2 regions of the Marinobacter sp. CH_CUG1437-1 genome follow, and region 2 is predicted to be linked to the other one. Evidence: riboswitches for the same ligand, from Rfam matches in the RefSeq annotation. Region 2 holds a riboswitch; the other holds the start of a gene.
The links. A riboswitch is a leader RNA that binds a small molecule or an ion and turns the genes downstream of it on or off. The one in region 2 is predicted to bind glycine.

Region 1 (14,557 bases), on a different contig from region 2:
GGCGTGCTCGCCTGCGGCAACGGTGGACCGATAAAGCCGCGGAAACGCGCGCGGGAACTCGCCCAGGCTGTCCGCCAGGGTGTAACCTTCCATGACCTTGGCCCTGATAGCGATCAGCATGCTGCGAATTCTTGGCTTCGGGGACTGCTGCGCGGCGGCAGAAAGTGCCTGCTCGATGGGAATACCCGATTGAATCAGCGTTGCCAACTGGCGGGTGACCAGGGCCAGGTCGGCAGCCGCCAGGGAGCCCCGGCTGCTCAGGGGATTGCTTCGGGCCTGCTTTTCTGCTGCCGGCTCAACCGCCAGTGGCGTCAGGCCGCGCTCCCGCAACTGCTGGCGAACGGCTCTCGGGGCATCCGCCTCGACCACACCATGTTTCTGCTTGCCGCGGGCATCAAGCGCCTTGTATTCGTATGCAGGCATGGCTTACTGACCCCGGTGTGTAACGCGGAGCACTTCTTCCACCGTTGTCACACCATCCAGTATCTTCTGCACGCCGTCTGCGTGAATACTCGGGCCATGCTGGCGCGCCACCTTTTCAAGGTCCAGTTCACCAGCCCGCTTGTGAATCAGAGCGCTGATTTCCTCGGAGATCTCCACTACCTCATAGATACCGATACGGCCGCGGTAACCCAGTTGGTTGCAGTGGCTGCAACCCGTTGCCCGGTAAATCGTGGGCGGATTGGCGGGGTCCTGCTGCAGGAACTCGCAGTGCTCTTCGGTTGGCGTGTAGGGCTCCCGGCATTCGTGGCACAGAACCCGGACCAGCCGCTGGGCAACAATGCCGACCAGGCTTGATGAAATCAAGAAGGGCTCAATCCCCATGTCCATAAGCCGGGTAATGGCGCCAACGGCTGTATTGGTGTGCAATGTGGAAAGAACCAGATGGCCGGTCAGACTCGCCTGAACCGCGATCTCCGCCGTCTCCAGGTCCCGGATCTCACCAATCATCACCACGTCTGGATCCTGACGCAGAATGGCCCGAAGGCCCCGGGCAAAGGTCATGTCCACTTTGGTGTTGACCTGAGTCTGACCAATGCCTGGCAGGTTATATTCAATGGGGTCTTCAACGGTCAGGATGTTGCGGCTGCGATCGTTGATTTCCTGAAGCGAGGCGTAGAGCGTAGTGGACTTACCCGAACCGGTCGGGCCGGTCACCAGCAGGATGCCATAGGGCCGGTAAATCAGCTTGCGCAGAACTTTCAGGTCCCGCCCCGCCATACCCAGGGATTCCAGCCTTATGGCACCGGCCTGTTTGTCCAGCAAACGCAGAACCACGCGTTCACCGCTTGAAGACGGCATGGTCGACACACGAATATCCACTTCCCTTCCGGCAACCCTGAGAGCGATACGACCATCCTGTGGCACCCGCTTCTCGGCGATATCCAGCTTCGCCATAACCTTGATCCGGGACACCAGCAAAGGCGCCAGGGCCCGCTTGGGTTCTACGACTTCCCGCAACACGCCATCCACCCGGAAGCGAACCACCAGCCGCTTCTCATAGGTTTCGATGTGAACGTCCGAGGCGCTGGTTTTCACCGCTTCGGTAAGAATGGCATTGATCAGACGGATGATTGGAGCATCGTCTTCCTGCTCCAGCAGATCCTCGGTTTCCGGCACCGAGTCCGCCAGGGAGGCCAGATCCATATCGTCGCCGATGCCCTCAACCATCTGCATGGCTTCGGCGGAGTCGTTCTGGTAGGCGGAGTTCAGGGCCTGATCGAATCGATCCGGGTCAATGGTGGCGAAACGGGCCCGGCCGCCACTGATTCGGTTCGCTTCTGCAAGGGCTGAATGGGACGCACCGGGGCGAACCAGAATAACCGGTTCACCGGCATCCGAACGGGTCAGGATTACTCCGTTGCGCTTGGCGAAAGTAAACGGAAGACGGCCCAGCGGAGCATCCTGCGGCTGAAGTTCAGTATCTGTGTCCAAGGTCGTCCTCGTTCGTGAAACCCTTTTCGATTCAACTAATTCAGAAAGGCTACCACAGGATATGGACCCGCTGAATAACTCTATACACTATACTGCCAATAAAACGTTGCAGTCTGATAACCTGTGAGCTTTTTCCCGGCCCACAAACTTGCATTCAGGATGATCAATGCTCCTAAATAATGAACGGCTTCCCCTGATTCTTGCGCTTGTGGCAGGGGCTGCCATGGTGGCTCTGACAGCCTGGCAGGGTTACCGCTTCTGGCAAATGGAAAGCCAACGAGGAAACTACGACACTGCGCAGCCATTGGTCACAGATCCGGCTGCCAGCCGTGAGCCACCGAGCGTAAACCTGTCGTCCCTGGACCTATTTGGGGCCGCATCGGGTGAAGCCGCGCCGGCGGAAATGGATACCGAGAACCTGCCGGAAACCAACCTCCGATTGTTTCTTCGCGGTGTTCTGGCCGCTGATGGCGAATTCCCCGGCAGCGCTCTCATCGAAGATGACAAAAGTAACACCGAAGCCTACCTGGTGGGTGATGAATTGCCTGGTAATGCCAAGCTGCGCTCGGTCCACCCGAACCGTGTGATCATTGAACGCTCCGGCAAACTCGAGAACCTGTATTTCCCGGAATCCGAGGACCGCAGCGGCATGTCCTTCACCGCCGACGAACAGGAACCGTCCACGCCTGCAACGCAACAGGCTGCCACCCCCTCGCCCTCAAGAGCGCCCGCCTCCGCCACCAGCGATGAGCAGCGCCGGGAAGAAATCCGCCGGCGCCTTGAGCAGCTCAGGGAACGCCTACGGAACAATAACTGAGGCGCGCTATGGAAACGGCCGCTATCCAGATACGCCGCCGTTCCAGCCTTCTGCCGGCGCTGTTATTAGCAGTTTCCGTTGTGGGTGCCTTTGAGCTCAGTTCCCGCCTGATGAACTATGTACAGGAGGAATTCGGCACCGAGGCCCACCAGCGCCTGGAAAACTGGCAGCGCCTTCATGCCCTGGCCGCGAACGCCCCCGTCGACCGGCAGCTTCGACTGGTCAACTCCTTCTTCAACAGGGTTGCTTTCGTCAGCGATATCCGCCATTGGGGCGAGGAAGACTACTGGGCAACGCCAGTGGAATTGCTCACCACGAATGGCGGCGATTGCGAAGATTTTTCGATCGCGAAATATCTGACCCTCAAATCCATGGGTGTTCCCGATGACCAGTTGCGGATTGTGTATGTCAAAGCACTGGAGCTGAATCAGGCCCACATGGTGTTGGCATGGTACCCGGAGCCAGACGCGGACCCGCTCATTCTGGACAATCTTATAAATGACATTAAACCTGCCTCTCAACGCACTGATCTTGAACCGGTTTATAGCTTCAATGGCGAAGGCCTCTGGCTCAATCGATCCGGCGGAGCCCGCAAACGAATCGGGGAAGCGGGACGCCTTTCCCGGTGGCAGGATCTGAACAGCCGGCTGACCGAATCACTCCGGCCCTGACCCCTATTTCAACAAATCGGCTGGCGGCAAATGACAGCGCGACTGGCGCCAAGCGACATCTGCAGGGCGCCCGGACCCGCTAGAATGCGCCACACTGCTTTTTAATCAGGAGAATGAAACACATGCGACGCTGGAACGGCTGGGGCGATGAAGGATTCAACCTGGCAATGCCGGAACAGGGCCAGGATTTTCTGGTTTCGCGGATTGGAATCGGCCGCCCTCTGGCCGACGCCACTCTGGAGTCAGTCTGCGCCAAAGTGCCGGATTCCCGGCTGAAGCCGCCGGCAGAACTGGAATCACTGATCGACACAACCCCGGAAGCAAGGGTGCGGCATGCCCGGGGCCAGAGCCTGGCTGACTGGCTGGCCATGCGCAGTGGCGAATTTGGCGTGTTTCCTGATGGCGTTGCTTTCCCTACCAGCAGCGACGAAGTTCAGGCTTTGCTCGCCTGGGCCGCCGAGCAAACCATTCACCTGATCCCCTATGGTGGTGGTACCAGTGTGGCTGGGCATATCAACCCGCTCGACAAAGGCAAGCCCGTGCTTACCGTGGATATGGGCAAGATGAATCGCCTGATGGATCTGGACCGGGAAAGCCAGATCGCAACCTTCGGCGCGGGTACGCCTGGCCCACTGGTCGAGTCCCAACTCCGGGCCCACGGCTTTACCCTAGGGCATTTCCCACAGTCGTTTGAGCTGTCCACCGTGGGCGGCTGGGTGGCCTCCCGCTCCAGTGGCCAGCAATCCCTCCGCTACGGACGAATTGAACAACTGTTTGCTGGCGGCCGGGTCGAAACCCTGCAAGGCACCCTTGATCTGCCTACCATTCCGGCTTCCAGCGCCGGCCCGGATATCCGCGAAATCATTCTGGGCTCCGAAGGCCGCATCGGGCTGATCACCGAAGTGAAGGTTCGGGTAACCCCGCTTCCCGAACACGAAAGCTTCCATGTGGTGTTTTTCCCTGACTGGAACAGTGCCCGGACTGCCAGCCGCCAGCTGGTGCAGAACCGCACGCAGCTGTCCATGCTCAGGCTCAGCAACGCGGTAGAAACCGAAACACAGCTCGCCCTGGCCGGTCATCCCAAACTGATCGGCATGCTCGAGCGCTTTCTGTCACTCCGTGGCGCAGGCACTGGCAAATGCATGATGACCTTCGGCATCACCGGCACCCGGCGCCAGACCCGGAACGCCCTCAAAGAGGCCCGAGGCATCTGTAAGGCCCAGAATGGCGTCTATACCGGCACCCGGCTCGGCGATAAATGGGCAGCCAAGCGTTTCACCATGCCCTATCTGAGGGAAGCCCTCTGGCAAATGGGCTACGCCGTCGACACTCTGGAGACGGCCACCGATTGGGACAACGTCGATAATCTCCTGGGATTGATCGAGACCAATCTACGGGAGGGACTGACCGACCAGCAGGAGAACACCCACGTATTCACCCATTTGTCGCACTTTTACAGCCAGGGCTGCAGCATTTACACCACGTACGTGTTCCGGGTGGCCGACAGCTACGAGGAAACACTCGCGCGCTGGCAAAAGCTCAAGACCACAACCTCTGAACTGATCGTGAAAAACCGCGGCACCATCAGCCACCAGCACGGTGTTGGCAAGGATCACGCGCCCTATCTGCCGGTGGAGAAAGGCGAACTGGGAATGCTCGCCATCCGATCCCTGTGCAACACCTTTGACCCCAATACCATCCTGAACCCGGAAACCCTGGTGAAGTGAGCACAACGCCGAATGGGAGCCTCGTTATGACCCGGACTGAAAGCCTCAATGCGCTGCGTTCAGGGACAACCGAATATGATGTGGTGGTGGTCGGCGGCGGCATCACCGGTGCCGGCGTGGCGCGGGAAGCAGCAGGCAGCGGCCTGCGCACCCTTCTGGTGGAACAGAAGGATTTCTCCTGGGGCACCTCCAGCCGCTCCTCCAAGATGGTCCACGGCGGCCTTCGGTACCTGGGCAGCGGCCATTACGGTCTTACCCGGGATGCTGTGCGCGAGCGGGAACGGCTGATGGCGGAAGCACCGGGGTTGATTGACCCCCTGCGCTTCATCATGCCGCATTTCAAAGGCCAGTTCCCCGGACCGCGCCTGTTTCAGACGCTGCTCCGGGTTTACGACTTTATTGCCCGCAATCGCAGCCGCCACTTTCTGACCCCGGCGGAATCCATTCTCTGGGTGCCTGGCCTGACCAGCGAAAAACTTGCCGGCGCTAGCGGTTTTACCGACGCGGTTACCGACGACTCCAGACTGGTGCTGCGCCTGATTGCCGAAGCCCGACGTGATGGAGCCCTGTGCCTGAATTACACCCGGGCGATGGAAGTAAAGCGCAGCGATGACGGAAAGGTGTCTGGATTACTGATTCAGCCAGAAGAAGACGATACGCCCATCATGATTTCCGCGCCCCTGGTGATCAATGCCACGGGCGCGTGGGCCGACCGGCTGCAATCGAGCCAGACCAACGGGGACACCATGCACATCCGGCCGTTGCGCGGCAGCCATCTAGTCCTCCCGTGGTCCTGCCTGCCGGTGTCCTGTTCCGTTTCCCTTTTCCATCCTGAGGATGGTCGTCCGGTGTTCGCCTTCCCCTGGCTCGGCACAACCGTTCTCGGCACTACTGATATTGATCATGAAGGCGATCTTGATCAGGAACCGGTTATATCCCCAGGAGAGACCGCCTATCTGCTTGAGGTCGCGTCACGGCTGTTTCCGGGAAGCCCCATTGCCCGCAAGGACATTCTCTCAACCTGGGCCGGGGTGCGGCCCGTGGTAACCGACGGCACGGGCAAAGCGCCCTCGAAGGAAAACCGGGAACACGAACTCAGGGTAGACCGGGGCCTGGTCAGCATTGCCGGGGGCAAGCTCACCACCTTCCGGGTTATCGCCCGGGAAGCGCTCAACCGGGGACTTGGCGAAGACGCCGCCACGGTTCTGCGGCCAGAATCCGAGCCGGTATTCCAGCCAGAACATGGTTCGGCAAGACCAGCCGCGATCGGCCATCAGTGCTGGCAACGGCTCCAGGGGTTCTATGGCCCCTTGCTTGACGAGGTTCTTGCAGCTGGACCATTGGAAGCTGTTAATGCACACCAGGCTTCCGAATTGCTTTGGGCAGAGCTCTGCTGGGCCTGCCAGAAAGAAGATGTGCGGCACCTGGATGATCTGCTCCTGCGTAGAACCCGATTGGGCCTGGTGCTTCCGAAAGCGGCCGAAAGCCTTCTTCCGGAGATCCGCAGGCACTGCCAACCCCTGCTTGGCTGGGATGACGAGCGCTGGGACGATGAACAGGCCCGCTACCTGTCGATCTATCACAATGCCTATTCGATGCCGTCGGGGGAGCCGTCCGATGCCGGCTGATCCACTGATTCTGGCCATCGACAATGGCACCCAGAGCATTCGCGCGCTGTTGTTTGATACCCGCGGCAACCTTGTGGGCAAAGGCAAGCAGGAAATCGAGCCCTACTTCTCGCGGGAGCCCGGCTGGGCCGAGCAGCATCCGGATTATTTCTGGGAGCAGCTCGGGGAAGCCTGCAAGCTACTTTGGAGTTCCACGGAAGCTACGCCAGACCGGGTTGCCGGGGTCACCGTGACCACTCAACGGGGCACCGTGATCAACCTGGATGCAAACGGCCAACCTCTGCGCCCTGCGATCATCTGGCTCGACCAGCGCCATGCCAGAGTTGATGGCCCGGTCAAAGGGCCCTGGGGATGGCTGTTCAAACTGGCCCGGCTGGAAGACACCATCAACCGGTTTCGGGAAAAGACCCAGGCTAACTGGATTGCCCAGAATGAACCCGAGATCTGGGCAAAAACCCGACACTTTCTCTTGCTCTCGGGCTACCTCACGTACCGGCTAACAGGAAAATTCAGGGATTCCACCGGAAGCCAGGTTGGATACCTGCCCTTCGACTACAAGAAGCACCGCTGGGCCGGCCAACGGGATTTCAAATGGCAGACCATGCCGGTCGAGCGTTCCATGCTGCCTGAACTGGTAGCGCCCGGGGAAACATTGGGGCATCTGACCGACGAAGCCTGCCGACACCTCGGCTTGCAAAAAAGCCTGCCCGTTATCGCAGCCGCCTCCGACAAAGCCTGCGAGATACTCGGGTCCGGCGGGCTGACCCCAGACATCGGTTGCATGAGTTACGGCACCACCGCCACCATCAACACCACCAGCAAGCGCTACGTGGAACCTATCCGGCTGATGCCGCCCTATCCTTCTGCACTGCCCGGTCACTATTCCACGGAAGTGATGATCTACCGGGGTTTCTGGATGGTGAGCTGGTTCAAGCGGGAGTTCGGCCTTCGGGAGAGGAAAATCGCCGAAGAAAGGGGCATTGAGCCCGAAGCGCTGTTCGATGAACTGGTCAAAGCCGTTCCCCCCGGATCCATGGGCCTGATGCTCCAGCCCTACTGGTCGCCCGGTGTTCGTCAGCCGGGGCCGGAAGCAAAAGGCTCGATCATTGGATTCGGGGACGTTCACACCCGCTCGCACATATACCGCGCGATCCTTGAAGGCCTTGCCTATGCGCTGCGGGAAGGAAAGGAAAAAATCGAAAAACGAAGCGGTGTGAAGATCCGGAAGCTTCGAGTGGCAGGTGGCGGCTCCCAGAGTGATGCCGCCATGCAGTTAACCGCCGATGTGTTCGGATTACCGGCCGAGAGGCCTCATACCTATGAAACCTCCGGGCTCGGTGCCGCCATTGATGCGGCGGTAGGCCTGGGCCTGCATCCGGATTTCGATACGGCAGTGACAAACATGACCCGGGTTGGCGACGTTTTCCATCCCAACGAAGAAACCCGGGCCCTGTACCAGAGGCTCTATTCAGAGGTGTACCTGCGGATGTACCCCCAGCTCCAGCCCCTCTACCGGAAAATCCGGGAGATTACCGGCTATCCCCGGTAACACGCTCCGCGACCATTTCAGCGGTAATTGCGGAGAGGGTCCAGCCAAGGTGGCCGTGCCCGGTATTGTAGAACACGGTTGGCAGGCGCCCTGGCCCAACCCTGGGCATCATGTTCGGTAGCATTGGCCGCAATCCGGCCCAGGGAACTACCTTGCGAGTACAGACTCCAGGGAAGCACTGCTCAACCCAACGGGTCAGCGGGCGGATTCGGTCGTCCTTGATGTCGCGGTTGTAGCCGCTGAACTCGGCAGTACCGGCAACGCGGAAACGGCCATCGCCCAGGCGACTGGTGACGATCTTGGTGGCGTCATCCAGCAGACTGACAGTGGGTGCAGCCTTCTGCGAGGCTTCGTCTTCCAGCTCTACGGTAATGGAGTAACCCTTCACAGGGTAGATATTCACCCGGTCACCCAGCTTCTTGGCCAGCCCACGACTGCCGACACCGGCACAGATCACCACGCCGTCGAAGGTATCCCGGGTTTGCTCGGTGCCGTCATAAGCGGTCACCCAGGCATTACGCTCATCGGCGCTCAGCTCGGTCACGGTATGGCCATAACAGGTTTTTACGCCAAGGCGCTGGATGGCGTCGGCCAGGCCGTTGGTGAACTTGTGAATGTCACCTGTGGAGTCACTCTCGGTGAAAAAGCCACCGTAGTAGGTACCGGCCAGAGTCGGCTCGATGGATTTCATTTCCTCCGGGGTAACCGAACGGCGCTCAAGGCCGCCAGCGGCCAGAAGCCGAGACACTTTGGCGGCGTGATCGAAGCCGGCCTTGTCCCGGTAGATGTGCAGGATGCCCTGCTTCTTCAGATCAAAATCGATGCCCTCTTCCTGCGCCCAGGCAAACAGGTGGTCGCGGGCAGCAATGGCCAGACGGGCGGTTTCCGTGGTGTTTTTCTCGTACTGGGGAATTGCGGCGATGAACTCGGCGAACCAGCTCAGTTTATGCCAGGAAGGCTTCGGGTTGACCAGCAGTGGCGCATCACGGCGGGACATCCACTTGATGCCTTTCATGACGGTCTGCCAGTTGTTCCACACCTCGGCGTTAGAGGCAGAGAGCTGACCACCGTTGGCGAAGGAGGTTTCCATCGCCGCATAGCGGTGTTTCTCGTAAACCGTAACGTCAAGCCCGCGCTTGGCAAGGGTGTAGGCTGTGGTAATACCGGTAATACCACCGCCGATAACTGCAATTCGCTTCATTCCAATCTCCGTGAGCGCCAAGGGTTTCCTCCCTGCTCGACATGGCAGAAAGCACCCCTTCCGTCACGGGACCTGAGAGATTCACGGTCGGTTCAACAAAACCAGCCGCTTGCTCCTTCGGTGTGCCGACTGACGCGATTGTCGACAGCTCTTCGGAAAGTATTCATGTCAGCGGTCCTTTTGCCTGAGAGTTTCCGGGGCAGTTGCTCCTTCGGCGCTGATCGCAAGGGATTCAGTCTCTCCCGCAGACATGTCTGATTGGTAATAAAACCCAACCCACGGGCCTAAACATAGCAAATAACCCGGAGCCAGGAAACCAGCCGCTGCAAAGCATTCACCCTGCCACTAAGCAAATCAACTAGATAACACGCCGGCCCCGAACTATGATCAGTTCAATCGCATCATCGCTTTGCGGTGCACCAGTCGCTAACCAAGAGGATGCTTACCCGCAATGGGACAAAGACAAGGATTTCGATCAGCGATAGAAGATGGTGAAAGCAGGTTCTACGAGCTGATTGAGAGTCTGCCGATGATCGCTGTCCAGGGTTACGACAGACAGCGCCGGGTCATTTATTGGAATGATGCCAGCGCCCGTCTTTACGGTTACTCTCGCCAAGAAGCACTCGGACAGTTACTGGAAGACTTGGTCATTCCCGATCACATGCGTGACGGCGTGATTGAAGCGCATCGCGACTGGCTTGAAAACAACATCAGCATTCCTTCCGACGAACTCGAACTCAAGCATAAAGAAGGACACCTGGTTCCCGTTTACTCCAGCCATGTCATGATCAAACAGGAGAGCGGCGCCTGTGAGATGTTCTGTATCGACATCAGCCTGGAAGAACAAAAACGTGCCAGAGATGAGCTATACCGGCGAGCGAGTTTTGACGACCTGACCGGATTACCGAACCGGCATTTCATGGAAGCGGAGTTGTCGAGCCGACTCGACGAGGCAGATCGCCTGCAACAGGAACTGGCGGTCGTTTTCATCGATCTGGACAATTTCAAGATCATCAACGATACGCTCGGCCATCATCATGGTGACAGCCTTCTTAAAGCGGTGGCGGAAACCTTGAGGGCCGAACTACGGGGCGGCGACCTGCTGAGTCGCTTTGGTGGAGACGAATTTGTTCTCCTGATCTTCGACTTCGATGGTCCCGAAGCTCTACATGAGCTGATTTGTCGTTTGATTGATGCCCTGGAACATCAAGTCCACCTGGAAGGCGACTGTTACCAGGTTACCGCCAGTTTCGGTGTCAGCCTGTTTCCGCACAATGGCTCCACCGTTGCGGAGCTTATGGGTAATGCAGATGCGGCCATGTACCAGGCCAAAGAAACCGGCAAGAACGGCCTCTGTTTCTATACCCCGGATATCAATGATCGACTGGTGCAATACCAGGAAATCACCAACCTGCTCCGGGACGCCCTGAACAACGATGGCCTGGAACTGGTGTTTCAGCCCCAGATCAGCCTTAGCGAACGGAAAAGTGACTCCTGCGAGGCCCTTCTTCGGTGTTTTGATGGACAATCACGGGCCGTTTCGCCCGCCATTTTTATTCCGGTGGCAGAGAAGTCCGGCCTCATTAACCGGATTGGCGACTGGGTGATCGAAGCGGCCTGCAAACAACTCCACGCCTGGAAAAGAACGCCTCTGGCCAACCTGCGGGTTGATATCAACCTGTCGGGACGTCAGCTCACGAATCCGCACCTTGCCAACCATATTCTTGAAACCCTCGAACGCTATGAGCTGGAGCCGCACCAGTTAGGGGTCGAGCTGACCGAGAATGAAGTTTTTGGCAGTGATGAGAACCAGACCAGACAACTCGAAAAACTGAAAGAGGCTGGCTTGCACATTTCCATCGATGATTTCGGCACCGGATACTCATCGCTCGTCTATCTCAGAAAACTCCCGGTCTGTGGCATAAAAATCGACCGGAGCTTTCTCCAGCATGCGATGCAGAACAACGCCGACATGGCCATCATGGAGGCCATGATTACGGTCGGGCACAGTCTGGGTTTGAGCGTGCTTGTGGAGGGCGTCGAGACGGATGAACAGGCCCAGCTGGTGACAGACCTGGGCTGTGACCTCGCCCAGGGTTTTCTGTATGCCAAGCCGATGCCGGCCCAAAAGATGGAAGAGTTCCTGGCAAGCTTCTGAGCAGAAAACCTTATCCCTGCTCGTATTCCCGAACCAGCTCCTGCAAGAAATACAGCCCGGCAGAACTCAGGAAACACCGCCCTGCACCGGCACGAAACAGAAGATGGCGTTTATCGAGGTAGTCCAGCGCTTCCGGCACGCCTTTTTCGAACCGGGCTGCCCTGAGGATCTCCTGATACTCCTCATCGCTCGCCAACGCCGACAGGTCTTGCTCATTCAGCCCTGCATCGGGGCGCCCCAGGTATTCAAGATCCCGACCGCTGCGCGCGAAATAGCGCCCGATCAGCAGCAGGATCACCTGCACCCGGAAGGCGTTTTCATCGTGTTCCTCGTTCTCGTCGTCACTGCTCTCCTTGAGAAAGAAAAACGCGCCGGTTTCGTTGAACACCAGTTCGCTGCCCAGGTGCTCGTAGAAGGTCCGGAAATGGGACAGATGGTTGTACAACAGGTTGTAAAGCGGGTTGGCTCGCAGTTCGGAACGGTTGCTGTCCCACACATCACGCACAATCACCCGGCCGGCCTGGAACTCCCGGTAGATCGCGGCGCTCTGGGCCGGCAGGATCTGCTCGAAGTTGCTCGAGCCCTGGGTTTGATCCACAGATTCGGTGGTTTCCATCGCATCAGAGAAATCAGGCATGGTGTTGCTCTTCTTGGTTGACCGGGACGTTTCTTTCAGTCGTTTCCAGACGGCGCTTGCGGTAGACAAACTGCTCGCTGTCCGATGACTGATCCAGGATTCGGAAACGGTTGGTGGTGACCACCTGCAGGCCCTCCGGCGGCGAATTGACCAGCCGATTCAGGGCCGCCAGCAAATCCGGGAAGCGATAGCCCGGAATAAAGCCGTCCAGACGGCCGTGTAGCTCCCGTACCAGATCGAGTGTTGGCCGAAGCTCCAGCGTTTCCAGCCATTGATAAAGCTGGTTGATGCGCTGGACATCGATTCGGGTATGACGACCACTGCCCTCCACTTCCTGTAGAACCGGAACCTCGGCCTTGCGACGAAGGTCGTTCAGGCGAAGCTCCAGTTCGCTGAACAACAGCTGGTAGTAGCTGGACGATTCACCGAAGGCATAATGTTTGGGGCGCTGCTGGGCCCGCAAACCCACCAGAAAGCCGGTACTGCGGGCAAAGTCACCACCTTCCAGCCACTTTCGTTTCAGGCTGAGGGTCTCGGTTTCGCCCTTGAGTTCCTGCAGCTTGCCGTAGAAATGCTCCATGGCGTTGTACTGGACCATGCCCTGGCGAGTCTTGCGCAGGAAGTGCTCCACCTCCTGAGCCACCACCTGAATGGGTTTGTACAGGGCGTTCAGGCTGATGGAGGAACGGAACAACTGGTCCGCCAGGCTGTGATCACCATGACTTTCCAGCAGCCGAACCATGGCTTCCAGGGTCTCAAACAGGTTGCTGCCATCTGGCAGCCGGGTATCCGGGTTCAGGAACACCAGGGTTGGCTTGATGTGGCGCTCGTAGAGGGTAACGATCTGCTCAAACAGGTTCTGGCGGAACTCCAGGAATTTCTCCGGCGCCCGGCTGGCGTCGCCGGACAGATCCGCAAGCTGGGCACTGATGGTCTGCATACGCAACACGTTCTGGCGCAACAAACCAATCAGCTGACTGACCCGCTCGTTCAGATCATCCCGCAGTTCAGTATAGTCCGGGTCCGCGTCGCTGAAGCTGCTGGTTTCCAGCCGATTGCGCACATCCCGCAGGGTTACCAGATGACCCCGCAGGCGGGCATCCGTCAGTTCCTGGTACAGCGAGGCGTTACAGGCCCGCATCAGGTTGATCAGGGCATCCTGGAACACAAGACGCCGCTCGCCCTCGGCCTTGATGATGTCAATCACCAGGCCACTGCGGAACAGATTGTCGGTATTCAGCGCAAAACGCACACGATCCCGGTCGGCGTTGCCCAGGGTGCGCGTGTAGTCCATCACCTCTGCCACCAGATCGCTCTCGCGGATATACCGGGCTTCGTTCCGGTCCATTCGCTCAATCATCCGGAACAGGATCTTCGGGTGCTCGAACAGCAGCCGGGTGGTATCCAGGGTGCTGAAGCGTTTACTCATCCACCGGCTCCATCAGGCTAGCCTGGGTCTGGTCGGCCCAGTGGCTCATGGCCTCGCCGTTGGTGAAGCCTTCGGCCCCGCCCCAGAACACCAGAGTTCGCTGAGGGCTGTAGGGCCGCGCCGTCCGCATCTGGCCTACTTCCAAATGCCGGCCGATCAGGTAGATCACCTCCGCGCTGGCACTGTGGGTGGCCGCAGAGAACAGGTTGAAGCCTTGCTTGCGGAGACGCTCCAGCAGTGACGGCATCTGGCTAATGTCCACGCTGGCCAGCTCATCCAGCACCATGGGGAACGACAGCTGCACGCCCGGGTACAGCACCCGTTTCAGCAGCCGGTACACCAGCTCCAGATTGATCAGTGCAGTGGTGGAGGTGGACTGGCCTTTTTTGTCCAGGCTCGCGGCGTTCTCCTTGCGAGTGCGGTAGGAAATGCCGGTGATCACCTTGTCCATGGTCAGGCGCTTACTGCCGCCCTCCCCGAAAAAGTCCGCCACGAACACCCGCAAGCGATCGTAGAACGCATCGGACTGCAGCTGGTTGCCATACGGGTCGATGTTGTTGGCTTCTTCCACCAGGTTGCGGAATTTCGGATCGGTGTGGATGTCCACCCGGATTTCCACCAGATCGTTGATCCGCACGCCCTCCAGCTCGCGGTTGAGCTGCGCTTCGAAACGGGCAACGTGCTCGTGGTTGGATTTCAGGGCCTGCCGGTAGCTGGCTACGGTTTCGTTGTGGATGCCCACCTGCTGCTCCAGCACGTTCCAGCGTTCGGCCATGCCGGCAAACAGGTCAGAGAGGCTTTTGAA
Region 2 (14,557 bases):
GGTCGTCATGGTAACCGCCCGGCGCACATCCACTTCTTTATCTCCAGGCCGGGCTACAAGCACCTGACTACCCAGATCAACCTGGCTGGTGACGAGTACACCTACGATGACTTCGCCTTCGCCACCCGTGAAGAGCTGGTGGTTGAAGCCAACCGCATCGAGGATCCGACCAAAGCCGAGCAGTTCGGTCTGAACAAGCCGTTCACCGAGGTGGAGTTCAACATTCAGCTGGTGTCCACCGACAAATCCGAGCTGCAAACCCGCCATGAGCGCAAGCGTGCTCTCGAAGGCGAAGCCGCGTAAGGAGGATTCATCATGACTCGTCAACTCGACAGGCTTGAAAAGCAGATTCGCGGGGCGGTGGAAGCCGACCCGAAAACCGGCCACTACCGCTGTGACCGCAGCATCTTCACCGACGAAGAACTGTTTGAGCTGGAGATGAAACACATCTTCGAAGGCAACTGGATTTTCCTGGCCCACGAGAGCCAGATCGAGAACCCGGGCGACTACTACACCACTATGGTGGGTCGTCAGCCGGTCATCATCACCCGGACCAAGGATGGCGAGCTCAAGGCGATTCTGAACACCTGTACCCACCGGGGTGCCACACTGTGCCGCAAGAAGCGCGGCAACAAAACGTCGTTTACCTGCCCGTTCCACGGCTGGACCTTCAAGAACGACGGTAAGCTGCTGAAGGCGAAGGACCAGAAGAAGGGCGGTTACCCGGACAGCTTCAATGTCGATGGTTCCCACGATCTGAAGCAGCTGCCGAAGTTCGAGAACTATCGTGGCTTCCTGTTCGGCAGCCTCAACTCCGACGTTCTGCCGCTGGAAGATTACCTGGGCGAGACCACCAAGGTCATCGACGCCATCGTAGACCAGGCTCCCGAGGGTCTGGAGATCCTGCGCGGCGCGTCCACCTATACCTATGAAGGTAACTGGAAGCTGACCGCCGAGAACGGCGCCGACGGCTACCACGTCAGCACCGTGCACTGGAACTACCTGTCCACCATGGGCCAGCGTAACTACGAGAAGGGCGGCACCGAGGCAGTAGACGCCAAGAGCTGGTCCAACGAGGGTGGTTTCTACTCCTTCGAGAACGGTCACATGATGCTGTGGACCCGCCTGACCAACCCGGAAGTGCGCCCGGTATACAACCAGCTGGAGCGCCTGGAACAGGAAGTGGGTGAGGCGCAGGCCGACTTTATCGTCCGCACCACCAAGAATCTGTGCCTGTATCCGAACGTGTACCTGATGGACCAGTTCTCCACCCAGATCCGGGTGCTGCGCCCGATCGACGTCAACAAGACCGAGATCACCATCTACTGCTGGGCACCCAAGGGTGAATCGGCCGAGAACCGCGCCAAGCGCATCCGCCAGTATGAAGACTTCTTCAACGTCTCCGGCATGGGCACCCCCGACGACCTGGAAGAATTCCGGGGCTGTCAGGAGGGCTACTACGCCAAGGGCGTGAAGTGGAACGACATGAGCCGTGGCGCCCAGCACTGGATCGAAGGTGCGGATGACTGGGCCAAGCGCATCGATATGAAGCCGATTCTCAGCGGCGCCAAGCCGGAGGACGAAGGTCTGTACGTGACCCACCACCAGCATTGGGTGGAAGAGATGACCAAGGCTGTCGAGACCGAGCGTGCGCGTTTCATTTCTCTGACCGAGGAGGCTTCCAAATGAGTATGTCTTTCGAGCAGATCCAGGCGTTTATCTACCGGGAAGCCCGTTTGCTGGACGACCGGGAGTGGGACGAATGGCTCACGTGCTACCACGAGGACGTCACCTACTGGATGCCGGCGTGGGATGACAACGACGAGCTGACCGAAGATCCCCAGACCGAGATCTCGTTGATCTACTACCCGAATCGTAACGGCCTGGAAGACCGGGTCTACCGGCTCAAGACCGAGCGTTCCGGCGCCAGCTCCATTCCGGAGCCGCGCACCGTGCACCTGACCAGCAACCTGGAAATCCTGGAGCGGAGCGGTGACACCGTGAAGCTGCGGTTCAACTGGCAGACCAACAGCCACCGGTACCACAAGACCCAGTCCTTCTTCGGCGTGTCTTTCTACACCCTGGACTGCAGTGGCGAGCAGCCGCTGATCACCGAAAAGAAGGTGGTTCTGAAAAACGATTACATCAATCAGGTGATTGATATTTACCACCTGTAATTGATGGGGAGAGCATCATCATGAGCTATAACATTGCACTTAATTTTGAAGACGGCGTTACCCGTTTTGTGTCCTGTAATGAGGGTGAAACGGTTCTGGATGCCGCCTACCGTGCGCAGATCAATCTTCCCATGGACTGTTCCGACGGTGTCTGTGGCACCTGCAAGGGCGCTTGCCGACAGGGCGAGTTTGACATGGGGGACGAGTATATCGACGAGGCACTGTCAGACGAGGAAGCCGAACAAGGCATGGTTCTGACCTGTCAGATGGTGCCCTCCAGCGACTGCGTGGTGGAGGTGCCGGTTGCGTCCACCATGTGCAAGACCGGTAACGCTGAAGTGACCGGTACGGTGGCCGAGGTAAACCTGATTTCGCCCACCTCGATCGAACTCAAGATCACGGCGGAAGATGACATCGCCTTCCTGCCCGGGCAGTACGTGAACATCCAGGTGCCGGGCACCGACCAGACGCGGGCCTATTCATTCAGCTCCAAGCCTGGCAGTCGGGACCTGAGTTTCCTGATCCGCAATGTGCCGGGCGGGTTGATGAGTTCCTGGCTGGTAGGCAAGGCCCGCACTGGCGACAAGGTCACCCTGACCGGTCCCATGGGCAGTTTCTACCTGCGACCGATCGAGCGCCCGGTACTCATGTTGGCGGGCGGCACTGGCCTCGCGCCTTTCCTGGCCAAGCTTGAGCACATGAAGGCCAACGGTTGTGATCTGCCGACGCATCTCATCTATGGCGTGACCAATGATGAAGATCTGGTGTGCCTCGATATCCTGGATCGGTTTGCCGAGGAGCTGGATAACTTCAGCTACATCACCGTGGTAGCCGGCGAAGAGAGCACCCATCCGCGCAAAGGGTATGTGACCCAGCACATGGATGAGGCTCCGCTGAATGAAGGCGATGTCGACGTCTACCTGTGTGGTCCGCCTCCCATGGTGGACGCGGTACTGGGCTACTTCCGCGAACAGGGCATCGAGCCCAACTCGTTCCACTACGAGAAGTTCACCCCGAGCGTTCCCGCCGCTGAGGAGAAGGTGGCATGACCCCGCGTTTCACCAATAAGGCGATGGTCGTCACTGGTGCGGTACAGGGCATTGGCCGGCGGGTGGCTGAGCTGGCCGCCGCTGAAGGTGCCCGACTGGTCCTGGTGGACATAGCGGACTACGTGCAGGGCGTTGCTGCCGAGCTGCGCGACCAGGGTGCTGAAGCCCTGGCCGTGCAGGCCAACCTGGAAACCTGGGAAGGCGCGGAATTGGTGATGGCCAAAGCCCATGACCAGTATGGCCGCATCGACATCCTGATCAACAACGTCGGTGGCACCATCTGGGCCCAGCCGTTCGAGCACTACCAGCCGGAACAGATCCAGAAGGAAATCCAGCGGTCCCTGTTCCCGACCCTGTGGTGCTGCCGCGCGGTTCTGCCCTACATGGTGGAGCAGAAGGGCGGTGCCATCGTGAATGTGTCTTCGGTTGCGACCCGGGGCCTGATGCGAGTGCCCTATGGCGCTGCCAAGGGCGGGGTCAACGCCATGACCGTGAACATGGCCTTTGAGTATGCCGAACACGGTATTCGGGTGAACGCCACAGCGCCAGGTGGCACTGAAGCGCCCCCGCGGCTGACTCCGCGTAACAGCGAAGAGCAGGGTGAACAGGAGAGAGCCTGGTACCAAACCCTGATTGACCAGACCAATACCAGCAGTTTCATGCACCGCTACGGAACCCTGGATGAACAAGCAGAACCGATCTTGTTCCTGGCCTCGGATGCGGCCAGCTATATGACCGGAACCATCCTTCCGGTAGCCGGCGGCGACTGCGGTTAACAAAGAAACGTTTCATCGGAACTCTCGACAAAAACAACAGCACTCGGAGAAACAGACCAATGAGAAACATAGACGTCAACGACGTTATCGATAACGCAGCATTCAACAAGTTCCACTGGAAGGTGCTCTTCTGGTGCACCCTGATCATCATTTTTGACGGTTATGACCTGGTGATTTATGGCGTGGTGCTGCCGCTGCTGATGGACCAGTGGAACCTCAATCCATACGTGGCCGGTTTGCTGGGCAGCAGTGCCTTGTTCGGCATGATGTTCGGTGCCATGGGCTTTGGCATGCTTTCAGACAAGTGGGGCCGCAAGAAAGTCATACTAATGTGTGTGGTCCTGTTCAGTCTGACCACCGTCATCAACGGCTTTGCCACCAACGCCTGGCAGTTCGGTATCCTCCGATTTATTGCCGGCCTTGGAATCGGCGGTGTGATGCCCAACGTGGTGTCGCTGATGAGCGAGTATTCGCCTGCCCGTAAACGCAGCACGCTCGTGGCGCTCATGTTCAGCGGCTACGCCGTGGGCGGCATGATGTCGGCAGGCCTGGGTATCTGGATCGTGCCCAATTTCGGCTGGGAGATCATGTTCTATCTCGCCATTGTGCCGATGTTGCTTCTGCCCCTGATGATCAAATACCTGCCTGAGTCGGTGGCATTCCTTATGGCGCAGAAACGTGAGGGAGAGGCGCGGGACGTTCTTTGCGAGGTGGCGCCGTTCAAAGCCATTAACGAGCAGGACGTTCTCATTGTTCCGCCGACCACAGAGAGCAAGGCGCCCGTGCTGGAATTGTTCCGGGGTGGTCGTGCCATGAGTACGCTGATGTTCTGGGTGGCTTTCTTCAACTGTCTGCTGATGGTGTACGCACTTGGTTCCTGGTTGCCGAAGCTAATGTCCGCTGCGGGGTATCCGCTGGATTCGAGTCTGATGTTCCTGATGGTGCTGAACATTGGCGCCATTGTTGGGGCCGTTGGTGGTGGCTGGTTGGCCGACCGGTTCTCGCTGCGCTCGGTTCTGGTGAGTTTTTTCATTCTGGGCTCGGGTTCGCTGATCACCCTGGGCTATGAAAACCCAATGTGGTTCCTGTATACCCTGATGGGCATTGCCGGCGCCACGACCATTGGTTCCCAGATTCTGCTGTACGCTTATGTGGCCCAATACTACCCAACCAGCATCCGGTCGACCGGGCTGGGCTGGGCTTCCGGGATCGGTCGAAACGGCGCCATTGTTGGCCCCATGTTGGGTGGCACTCTCCTGGCATTGGCACTGCCTCACCAAGTGAACTTCCTGGCGTTGGCAATCCCGGGCGCCATTGCCACCGTCGCCATTGCTCTCGTGGGCCGGAGATTTGGAGAGAAGTCTGTGCAGTCGGAGCCGGAGATGGTACTTGCCCCGACTAATTAATTGTGGAGCGTTGATGCACCCCTGAGGGAGACTGTCAGTCGAACCCCTCGTTTGCCCCGGCGCGTGAGTGTCCGGGGCTTTTTTCCGTTCCCGAAGATCAGATGAGAAGGAATTGAGCATGCCGCAGCTTTTCCGAGACATGTCCTTATCCGCCGTTGCGGCCGGTTTCCTGGCGGTGTTGGTTTCGTACGCTGGACCTTTGGCCATTTTCTTTCAGGCCGGCGCGGCGGCAGATATATCAACCCAGATGATGACGTCCTGGGTCTGGGCCATATCGATGGGCGCAGCGGTGTCCGGAATCCTGCTGTCGCTCTGGTTGAAGGCGCCCGTTGTAACCGCCTGGTCGGCCCCTGGCACGGCGCTTCTGGTCACACTGTTTCCGGAACTTTCCCTGAATGAGGCCGTAGGTGCTTACATCACAGCCGCTGTTCTCATCTTTTTCATTGGGGTCTCGGGCACGTTCGATGCGTTTGTACGAGCTATCCCAAAAGGCGTGGCGGCCGGGATGATGGCCGGGATTCTGTTCCAGTTTGGGGTTGAGGCGTTTACGGCCATTGAGTCCACTCCGGCGCTTGCAATTGGCATGGTGTTGGCCTACGTAGTGTTTCGGCGTCTGGTGCCGAAATATACGCTGGTTCTGCTTTTGATTGTCGGGATTGTGCTGGCTGTTTTGCTTGAGAATGCATCACTGGCGGGTGTCCGGCTGAGCATGGCAATCCCCCAATTCATCATGCCCGAATGGAATCTGGCTTCTACGCTGAGCCTCGCCATTCCTCTGGTGCTGGTCAGCCTGACAGGGCAGTTTCTGCCGGGCATGGCAATTCTGCAAGGTGCCGGGTACCGGGTGAAGGCCAAGCCGGTGATCGCTATTTCCAGTCTGGTATCACTTCCGATGGCCTTGTTCGGCGGGATAACAACGGTGGTTGCCGCCATTACCGCTGCGATCTGCACCGGCAAGGACGCCCATGAAGATCCCGCAAAACGTTACGTCGCCGGCGTGTTCAATGGCGTGTTTTACCTGGTCGGTGGCCTGTTTGCCGGCACCATCGTCGCGCTTTTTACCTCCTTGCCTGCTGCCTTTGTGGCAGTCCTGGCCGGCCTGGCCCTGCTAGGGGCCATTGCCAATAATCTGTTTGCGGCGCTCGAGGATGCGGGCCAGCGGGAGGCGTCACTGATTACGTTTATCGTGACGGCTTCCGGGCTGTCGCTGTTCGGGTTGTCCTCTGCCTTCTGGGGCGTGGTGATTGGTTTCGGATGCCATGCAATCGCACGAACCGGCCCAGCTAAACCCAGGTAAACGGAGTCCAAACGAAGAATATGATAAGCATGAATACATGCAAGGAGATGTTATGAATCAAAGTTTGGCTGCGATTGTAAATGCGCGGTTGCAGGGGCGGGAAGGTTTGTACCGACTGGCAATTGCCGAAGACCGATTCAGCGAAATCACGGCTCAGGAAGCGCCGGAGAAAGCTTCAGACAACGAGCTGGATGCCGGCGGTAACCTGGTTGTACCGCCGTTCGTTGAGCCACACATCCATCTTGATGCGGCCATGACCGCGGGTCAGCCCCGGTGGAACCAGAGCGGTACCCTGTTTGAGGGTATTGAATGCTGGTCCGAGCGCAAAGCCAGCCTGACTCATGATGATGTGATTGGCCGGGCTGAGCAGACGCTGAAGCTGTTCGCCGATAACGGAATTCAGCATGTTCGCACCCATGTGGACGTCACAGACCCCAAGCTGACGGGCCTGAAAGCCATGCTGGAGGTGCGTGAGCAAACCGCTGACACCGTAGATCTTCAGATTGTCGCTTTTCCCCAGGAAGGTCTCTGGTCATTTCCGCAGGGCAAGGAACTGATGGAGGAGGCGGTGCGTTTGGGCGCCGATGTGGTCGGTGGCATTCCTCACTTTGAATTCACCCGTGATTACGGCGTTGAATCGGTCCAGTGGCTGGTGGCGTTGGCCCACAAGCATGATCTTCTGGTGGACGTGCATTGCGACGAGATCGATGACCCCGAGTCCCGCTTCCTGGAAGTACTCGCTGCCGAGGCACTCAAGTTGGATTATGGCTCCCGGGTTACTGCCAGTCATACCTGTGCCATGGGCTCCTATAACGATCATTACTGCAGTCGGCTGTTCCGGTTGTTGAAAAAATCCGGTCTGCGTTTTCTTTCGATGCCTACCGAAAGCCTGCACCTGCAGGGGCGATTCGATGGTTACCCGAAACGTCGTGGCCTGACCCGTGTTCCGGAACTGTTGGATGCGGGACTTAAGGTAGCCTTCGGCCAGGATTCCATTCGTGATCCCTGGTACCCGCTGGGCAATGGCAACATGCTCCGTACCCTGGATGTTGGTCTGCACGCCTGCCACATGCTGGGTATGGGCTGGATTGACCGGTCGCTGGAGCTGATTACCGACAATGGTGCTGCGGCACTGGATTTAGAAGAATACGGTATTGAGGAAGGTCTTCCGGCTCGTTGTGTTGTGTTGAATGGCCAGTCGCCGTACGAGGTTCTGGTGGGGCAGTTGCCTGTGCTGGCGTCGGTACGTGATGGGCGGGTTTTGGTGAAGCGGCTTTAACCCTTCGAGTTCTGGTATCGGCCGCCAGGCCAGACTCGAGTCGTGGAGACCGCGCTATACTGTAAGCACGGTTCGTAACCCGGTGATGAATCCATGCGCAAGATAGATTCCTTAGCGTATTGGCAGAAGCAAGGCCCAGAGTTTTTTCGAGAGCTTTCCAGCTTTGGTGCCATGCCCGACGCGGTTATAAAAAAGCTCCTGGAAGAGGGGCGCGTGCTTAGCCTCAGTCCCGGCGACTCGCTTTACTCTGTTGGCGACCGAAGCGAGGCATTCTACATTGTGCTCAGCGGCAGAGTTGGTACCTGGATGCCGAGGAAAGATGGCGGCATGACCCTTGCCCGCTCTCACGAGCCGGGTGACGACATGGGGTTTGTCCCCATGATTGCGTTGGCAGATAGGCCTGCCAGTACCAGGGCCGATGAAGCATCGGTTGTTCTGGAAATCAGCTGTGTCCAGTTCCTTGATTTCCACCAACAAGATCCGGATGCCTTTGGTCTGATGCTCCTGAACCTCGTTCGTGGTATGGCCAGATCCATCATTACCATGGCGAGCGTGTTGGCGGAACAGGATGAGCAACTGCATCGGATGTATTCGGCGCCGTTCTCGCATCGCTCCAGATAAGCTGGCCCGCAATATGAGTAATTTCATGGGATTGTTGAGGACGCGGATATCAGACATTTTGATCGTTTCTTTTCTTCGTAAACTGAGCTAATTTAGCTTCCTAACATTCTTTTTTGGGCCACTGAACTTTTAAATGAAAACCGGTGTTTATGCCAATCACTCTCTCTACTCAACGGTAGCACTTCTAGCTGCCGGGCTGCGCCGTATTCGCCATTCCTTTCGCTGAATTCGTCGAAGAATCGTCGAATTCGGCGAGACCCTCTGAACACATCCTTTAACTTATTCTTGGCTTTCAAGCCTCAAGGAATCGGTATGTCTGAACGTCCAGCTATTTATGTGTTGGAACAGGATTTTGATCGTTTATCCGCCATGTTGGAGAAACAGCCACATGGCAATGAAGCCGCCCAGGCGCTTGCGCTCGAGCTTGATAGAGCAACTCTGGTGGATGCCGCGAATCTGCCTACCGGCACCGTCACCATGAACTCCTTGGTCCATTTTAAAAATGAAAGTAACGACGCGGAGTACACGATGAGGCTCGTTTACCCGAGTCAGCGAGAGGCAGACGAGGAATGTGTGTCCGTTCTGGCTCCAGCGGGTGCCGCCCTCCTGGGGCTTAGGGTAGGGGACCGTATTGATTGGCCATTCGCCGGCAAGAAGCAGCTTCGTCTGAAAATCATTGATGTAACCCAAGCAAACTGAACAAGGAAGACGCATGAATCAAACAGGCACCCTTGGCGAGCTGTACGAGCAGATCGTCCTTAGAAATCCAGCGGAACCTGAGTTTCACCAAGCAGTGTTGGAGGTCCTGGAATCACTATCGCCAGTCATAGAGAAACATCCCGAGTACAAGGAAGCGAAGCTCCTCGAGCGCATTTGTGAACCCGAGCGGCAGATCATTTTCCGGGTGCCGTGGGTGGATGATTCTGGCACGGTACAGATCAATCGGGGGTTCCGGGTTGAATTTAACTCGGCTCTTGGGCCGTACAAAGGGGGCTTACGATTTCACCCTTCCGTCAATCTGGGCGTGGTTAAATTTCTTGGTTTCGAGCAGATATTCAAGAATTCCCTGACCGGCATGCCGATTGGCGGAGGCAAAGGTGGTTCGGACTTTGACCCCAAAGGGCGATCTGACAACGAGATCATGCGGTTTTGCCAATCCTTCATGACTGAACTGTATCGGCACATTGGTGAGTATACCGATGTGCCAGCAGGCGATATTGGTGTGGGAGCCAGGGAGCTTGGTTTCCTGTTCGGCCAATACAAACGTCTGACCAATCGCTATGAATCCGGTGTTCTGACCGGCAAGGGCCTGGGATGGGGTGGTGCCCGTGTCCGCAAGGAAGCAACGGGCTATGGCACAGTTTATTTTGTGCGGGAGATGCTGGCCGCTCAGGGGATAGACCTTGAGGACAAAGACGTGGTGGTCTCTGGTTCTGGAAATGTTGCGATATACGCGATGGAAAAGGTCCAGCAGTTCGGGGGCAATGTGGTCGCCTGTTCCGATTCGAGTGGTTACGTTTATGACCCAGCCGGCATCGACGTTGCGCTGGTTCGCCAGATCAAGGAAACCGAACGTGGTCGAATCAGTGATTATGCGGCTCGTCGGCAGAATGGCAGTGATTTTGTTTCCGGAGCGTCTATTTGGGAGGTGCCCTGCAAAGTGGCCCTTCCATGCGCAACTCAGAACGAACTGACAAACTCAGACGCGAAAGCGTTGATTCGTAATGGCGTCCTGGCCGTCGCCGAGGGTGCCAACATGCCGTGTACCCCGGAGGCCATGAAATTGTTCCGCGAGGCAGGCACCTTGTTCGGTCCTGCAAAAGCCGCAAATGCCGGTGGCGTCGCAACCAGTGCTCTGGAAATGCAACAGAACGCCTCCCGAGATTCCTGGAGTTTCGATTACAGCGAACAGCGCCTGAAAGACATCATGACCGAAATTCATCGGTCCTGTTTTGAAACCGCGGAAGAATACGGCCGGCCGGGGGACTATGTGTTCGGTGCAAACACGACGGGGTTCTGTCGGGTGGCTGATGCGATGCTGGCGTTCGGGGTGATTTAACACCCCATGCCAGCTTCTTAACTTTTTAGACTCATGTGTTCTCGCAGGAGAGAGGGCCGTTGGCCCCGCCGAAGGCGCAAACTCCCATAAACGCTCAGGCAAAGGTACTGCGAGGCACCGTTCAAAGCCGTCTGGAGAGCGACTGCCAACGCAGTCCACCGAAGGGGCAAGCAGAGCCGGGCTCTGTAAACTCTCAGGTATCAGGGACAGGGGGAGAGGCCGCAGAAACTCAGGAGTCCTCTGTGCTCATCTCTATCTATATGATTGCCATTACCGCCGAAGCCATGTCAGGCGCACTCGCTGCCGGGCGTAGAAATATGGATCTCTTCGGCGTTGCTGTTATTGCCTTTTTCACCGCGCTGGGTGGCGGAACTGTCCGGGACATTCTCCTGGGTAATTTTCCAGTTACCTGGACCCAGCACCCACGCTATATCTACATGACCATTACAGGTGGGCTGGTAACGATCGTGATCGCCCGCTTTATGCGCCACCTTCGTCAGCTATTTCTGGTGCTGGATGCCATAGGCCTCGTGGCCTTCACGGTTATTGGTTGCAATGTTGCCCTTGAGCTGGGTTATGACACAGTCGTTGTTGTGATGGCCGGCATCACCACCGGCATTTTTGGCGGTATCATCCGCGACATCCTGTGCAACCGGACCCCGCAGGTATTGCGCCATGAACTTTACGCCAGTGTTTCACTGGTGGTCGCTTTTCTGTACCTGACTCTGCTTCGTCAGGGCGTGGATGAGAGCGTGACCCTACTGGCCGCATTCAGCCTGGGCCTCCTGCTCCGTATGGCCGCCATTCGCTGGCGCTTGTCGCTGCCAGTGTTCAGCTATTCGCAGGCCCGCTGGGAGTGAGGGCTCCTCGGCTTCTTGTTTGCGGAATCTGGAGCAATCGGGAGTTGGGCCAGCGTGTGATTATCTCTCGCGAAACGCTTGCTTGATGTGCTCGGCCAGAACGTCGCTGGCATTGTCCCGGCCCGCGCGCTTCACCAGCATCACTTGATAATCTGCCAATGGTGGCAGTGATTCATGAGTAAGAAGGGTGAACGGTGGCCGGATCAATCGCTTCGGAAACGCTGTAATGGCGAGGTCCGCCATCATGGCTGCCTCCTGGCTTGCGCAGTGATCACAGGCGTAGGCGATTCGATAGTCGATTCCAGCGTTATTCAGAGCGTTCAGAGCGATTCTTCGCCATGTACATCCATGTTTTGCCAAAGTGACAGGTAGTGGTGTTCGTAGGACTGCATCGCCATCTTCGCGACCCACCCACACCAGCGGTTCGGTGAGAATCGCCTCACCTCGCGAGGCGGAACCGGGTTCTCCGCCCATCACGAGGGCGAGATCAAGCTCTCCCTCATCAAGTTTTGGGATTAAATCCATGCTATGGCCTACCGCAACGTCGACCTGAACAGCGGGGTAGGACCTGGCAAACTGAGCCAACACATTGGGCAGGATGTGTTCTGCTACCGCGTCAGTGATTCCCACGCCCACGCGCCCTTCCAGGGTGGGCGCCAAAAATTTTGAAACGGCTTCGGCGTTGAGCTTGAGGAGGCGGCGACTGTAGCCCAGGAGCATTTCACCCTCCGCATTGAGTCGCACGGATCGCGCCTCGCGAACAAACAGCGTTTGTTCGAGCGTGGCCTCCAGGCGCTTGATCTGCATGCTCAACGCCGAGGGCGTGCGGAATAGCTTTTCGGCGGCCCGGGTAAAACTGCCGCATTCAGCGATAGTGACAAAGGTTCGCAACACATCGCTGTCGAGAAGCGGTAGTGCGGCGCGATTGAGCTTCCTGGTTGACTGCCTTTCCATTGCTCCACCTTTAAGAAAAAGTGAACGGTCAGTCTAAAACTTTTCGTTTGATTGATCCAACTGGAAGTAGCAAGCTAACAAAAGAGGTCGCGACCCTCTCATTGAAAAATCACTTGGCATGGGTGCCCGGTCGTTGCACGGGACGTTTTGCCAAACAGCAAATGAAAGCGGAGGCACGCGATGAACCAAATAAACCCAACCGAACAAGCCCTCCAGGCATGGGAGAAAGCGAATCAATTGGAGCTACCTCCAGAGCCACCCGAGCTGTTGTTCTACATGCCGGCGACGCCACCCAGGAACTTCTTGAGGGCGTTGGACAGAGGGTGGTGGCTATGCAAGCGTCGGTGGCTTTTCCGGCGCCACATAGTGCCACTGCTGGCCTTTGGCAAAGAGGTAGAGCGGGCGATCGGCCTTCGGCGAGAGGACATCCTCTGGGCCAACCAGCTCCCGCTGACGGTCGATGTGATCCAGGCATTAAAAGCTCGAAAAGAGAAGGTCTCCTAGTCAAGAAAGACAGGAGCACTTGGGCTTCGGACATATGAGTTCCGGGCCCTTCAGGCGCGAATCCGTTTAATCGTGTTGAAACTAACCGGGGATATACTTCCCCGGTCCTGGCGCTCGTGAAATACCGGGAATTTATTAATCGAGAGGTAGCATGAATCCAGTATCAGGGTCCGGTGTCTTTTTGTTGTCTGCAGCGTTTTCGGCCATTTTCATGGGAACGATTGGCGCGATTTCTGTTTTCGCGGGTGCCGGAGCGGAAACGGTCACCTTCTATCGGCTGTTCATCGGAGCGGTCCTGATGGCGGTGTATCTGCTCGCATCGGGTCAACGAGCAAAGATTTGTGTGTGGCCTGGAACCAAGGTACTTATGACTGGGGCTTTCCTGGCCGGTTTTGTGGTGTTTTATATATTGGCGATGGATTTCACCGCGATGGCGAATGCCGTCATGGTGCTTTATCTGGCGCCAGTAACGGCGTCTATAGCCGCCCATTTCTTTCTTGGTGAGCGCCTTACGTCTGCGAGTGTCGGGCTGGTCGTATTCGCCCTGCTCGGTTTTGCCATGATGATGGAGTTCGATTTCAACCTCAGCGGTCGTGCGGAGGAAGCAATCGGTCTTGCTTATGCGTTTTGCGCCATGCTCTGCTACTCGGCGTTCATGCTGACCAATCGGTCTATTGACGAGCGTGTGCATGTTTTCACTCGCAGTGGTTACCAGATGTTCGCCGGGGCCCTGTGTATGCTGCCATTGATGCTGCTGGAGGCAGAAACCATCTCCAATGCGCAGTGGGGCTGGTTGATTGCCGCCGGTGTGGTGCCGGGTTTCCTGGCTATCATGTTGGCCGTAATTGCTCTGAATTCCCTGCCCGCGGCCACGTTCGGCACGCTGGCCTATCTGGAACCGATTACCGTAGTGGCACTTGCCTGGGTGCTTTTCGATCAGAGCCTCAACAGCCTCCAAATGGCCGGCTGCGCCCTGATTATTCTTGCCGGGATTGCGCAGGCGTTGTTGATGAACCGACGTTGGGGAGCTGAGGCAGCATCGGAAATGCCAGCGGGTCTCGATTCCAGAGTCTCCTGAGGAATTTTTTATCAGTTCACCCGGCTTTACCCCTTCCAGCTGTGCAAAGAGCCTCGACTGACTTGGAGAATGATATGAAACAGATCAAAGCGTTTATTAAGTATGCGCTTATGAGTGCAACCCTGATCGGCCAGAGCATGACCGCGTTGGCCAGTGAGCACCCTGCGGTCGTCGAGTCCCTCATAGATCGCGGCGTAACGATCAGCGGTACCTTCGATGCGCCGGGTGGCATGACCGGCTATGTTGGAAGTATGGAAGGCTGGCCGGTTGCCTTTTACCTCACCACAGACAGGCAACATGTAGTTGTCGGTCCGATGCTGGACTCCAACGGAGTGAACCTGACTGAGTCCAAGCTCCGGGAACTGGTTTTCGAGCCGGACAATGACCCCCGCCTTTATTAGGTGTTGGCGGGGGGCAATCATATTGCTTTGATGAGCCAGGGAGGAGAGCAGCAATGAGAACCATACTCCAGGTAGATTTTCCGTATGAGGGCCCTT

Region 1: linked by a shared signal. The riboswitch ahead of WA411_RS05805 (D-amino acid dehydrogenase) and the one ahead of WA411_RS00470 (trimeric intracellular cation channel family protein) in region 2 are both predicted to bind glycine.

The regions. Positions count from the first base shown of each region.
Region 1 covers NZ_JAYMEW010000002.1:81,541-96,097, forward strand. The annotation lists gene gspF (type II secretion system inner membrane protein GspF) at 1-423, opposite strand, end outside; gene gspE (type II secretion system ATPase GspE) at 427-1,935, opposite strand; gene WA411_RS05780 (type II secretion system protein N) at 2,102-2,752, shown strand; gene WA411_RS05785 (transglutaminase-like cysteine peptidase) at 2,761-3,423, shown strand; gene WA411_RS05790 (FAD-binding oxidoreductase) at 3,546-5,150, shown strand; gene WA411_RS05795 (glycerol-3-phosphate dehydrogenase/oxidase) at 5,177-6,778, shown strand; gene WA411_RS05800 (FGGY-family carbohydrate kinase) at 6,768-8,327, shown strand; gene WA411_RS05805 (D-amino acid dehydrogenase) at 8,308-9,528, opposite strand; glycine riboswitch at 9,691-9,783, opposite strand; gene WA411_RS05810 (putative bifunctional diguanylate cyclase/phosphodiesterase) at 9,980-11,686, shown strand; gene WA411_RS05815 (condensin complex protein MksE) at 11,697-12,323, opposite strand; gene WA411_RS05820 (hypothetical protein) at 12,316-13,752, opposite strand; gene WA411_RS05825 (hypothetical protein) at 13,745-14,557, opposite strand, start outside.
Region 2 covers NZ_JAYMEW010000001.1:97,263-111,819, reverse strand. The annotation lists gene catA (catechol 1,2-dioxygenase) at 1-303, shown strand, start outside; gene WA411_RS00520 (Rieske 2Fe-2S domain-containing protein) at 316-1,689, shown strand; gene benB (benzoate 1,2-dioxygenase small subunit) at 1,686-2,177, shown strand; gene benC (benzoate 1,2-dioxygenase electron transfer component BenC) at 2,198-3,226, shown strand; gene benD (benzoate diol dehydrogenase BenD) at 3,223-4,002, shown strand; gene WA411_RS00500 (MFS transporter) at 4,062-5,408, shown strand; gene WA411_RS00495 (benzoate/H(+) symporter BenE family transporter) at 5,527-6,705, shown strand; gene codA (cytosine deaminase) at 6,758-7,984, shown strand; gene WA411_RS00485 (Crp/Fnr family transcriptional regulator) at 8,078-8,605, shown strand; gene rnk (nucleoside diphosphate kinase regulator) at 8,918-9,304, shown strand; gene gdhA (NADP-specific glutamate dehydrogenase) at 9,318-10,664, shown strand; glycine riboswitch at 10,699-10,784, shown strand; glycine riboswitch at 10,786-10,884, shown strand; gene WA411_RS00470 (trimeric intracellular cation channel family protein) at 10,907-11,524, shown strand; gene WA411_RS00465 (LysR family transcriptional regulator) at 11,585-12,478, opposite strand; gene WA411_RS00460 (hypothetical protein) at 12,659-12,982, shown strand; gene WA411_RS00455 (DMT family transporter) at 13,134-14,060, shown strand; gene WA411_RS00450 (hypothetical protein) at 14,135-14,461, shown strand; gene WA411_RS00445 (monooxygenase) at 14,515-14,557, shown strand, end outside.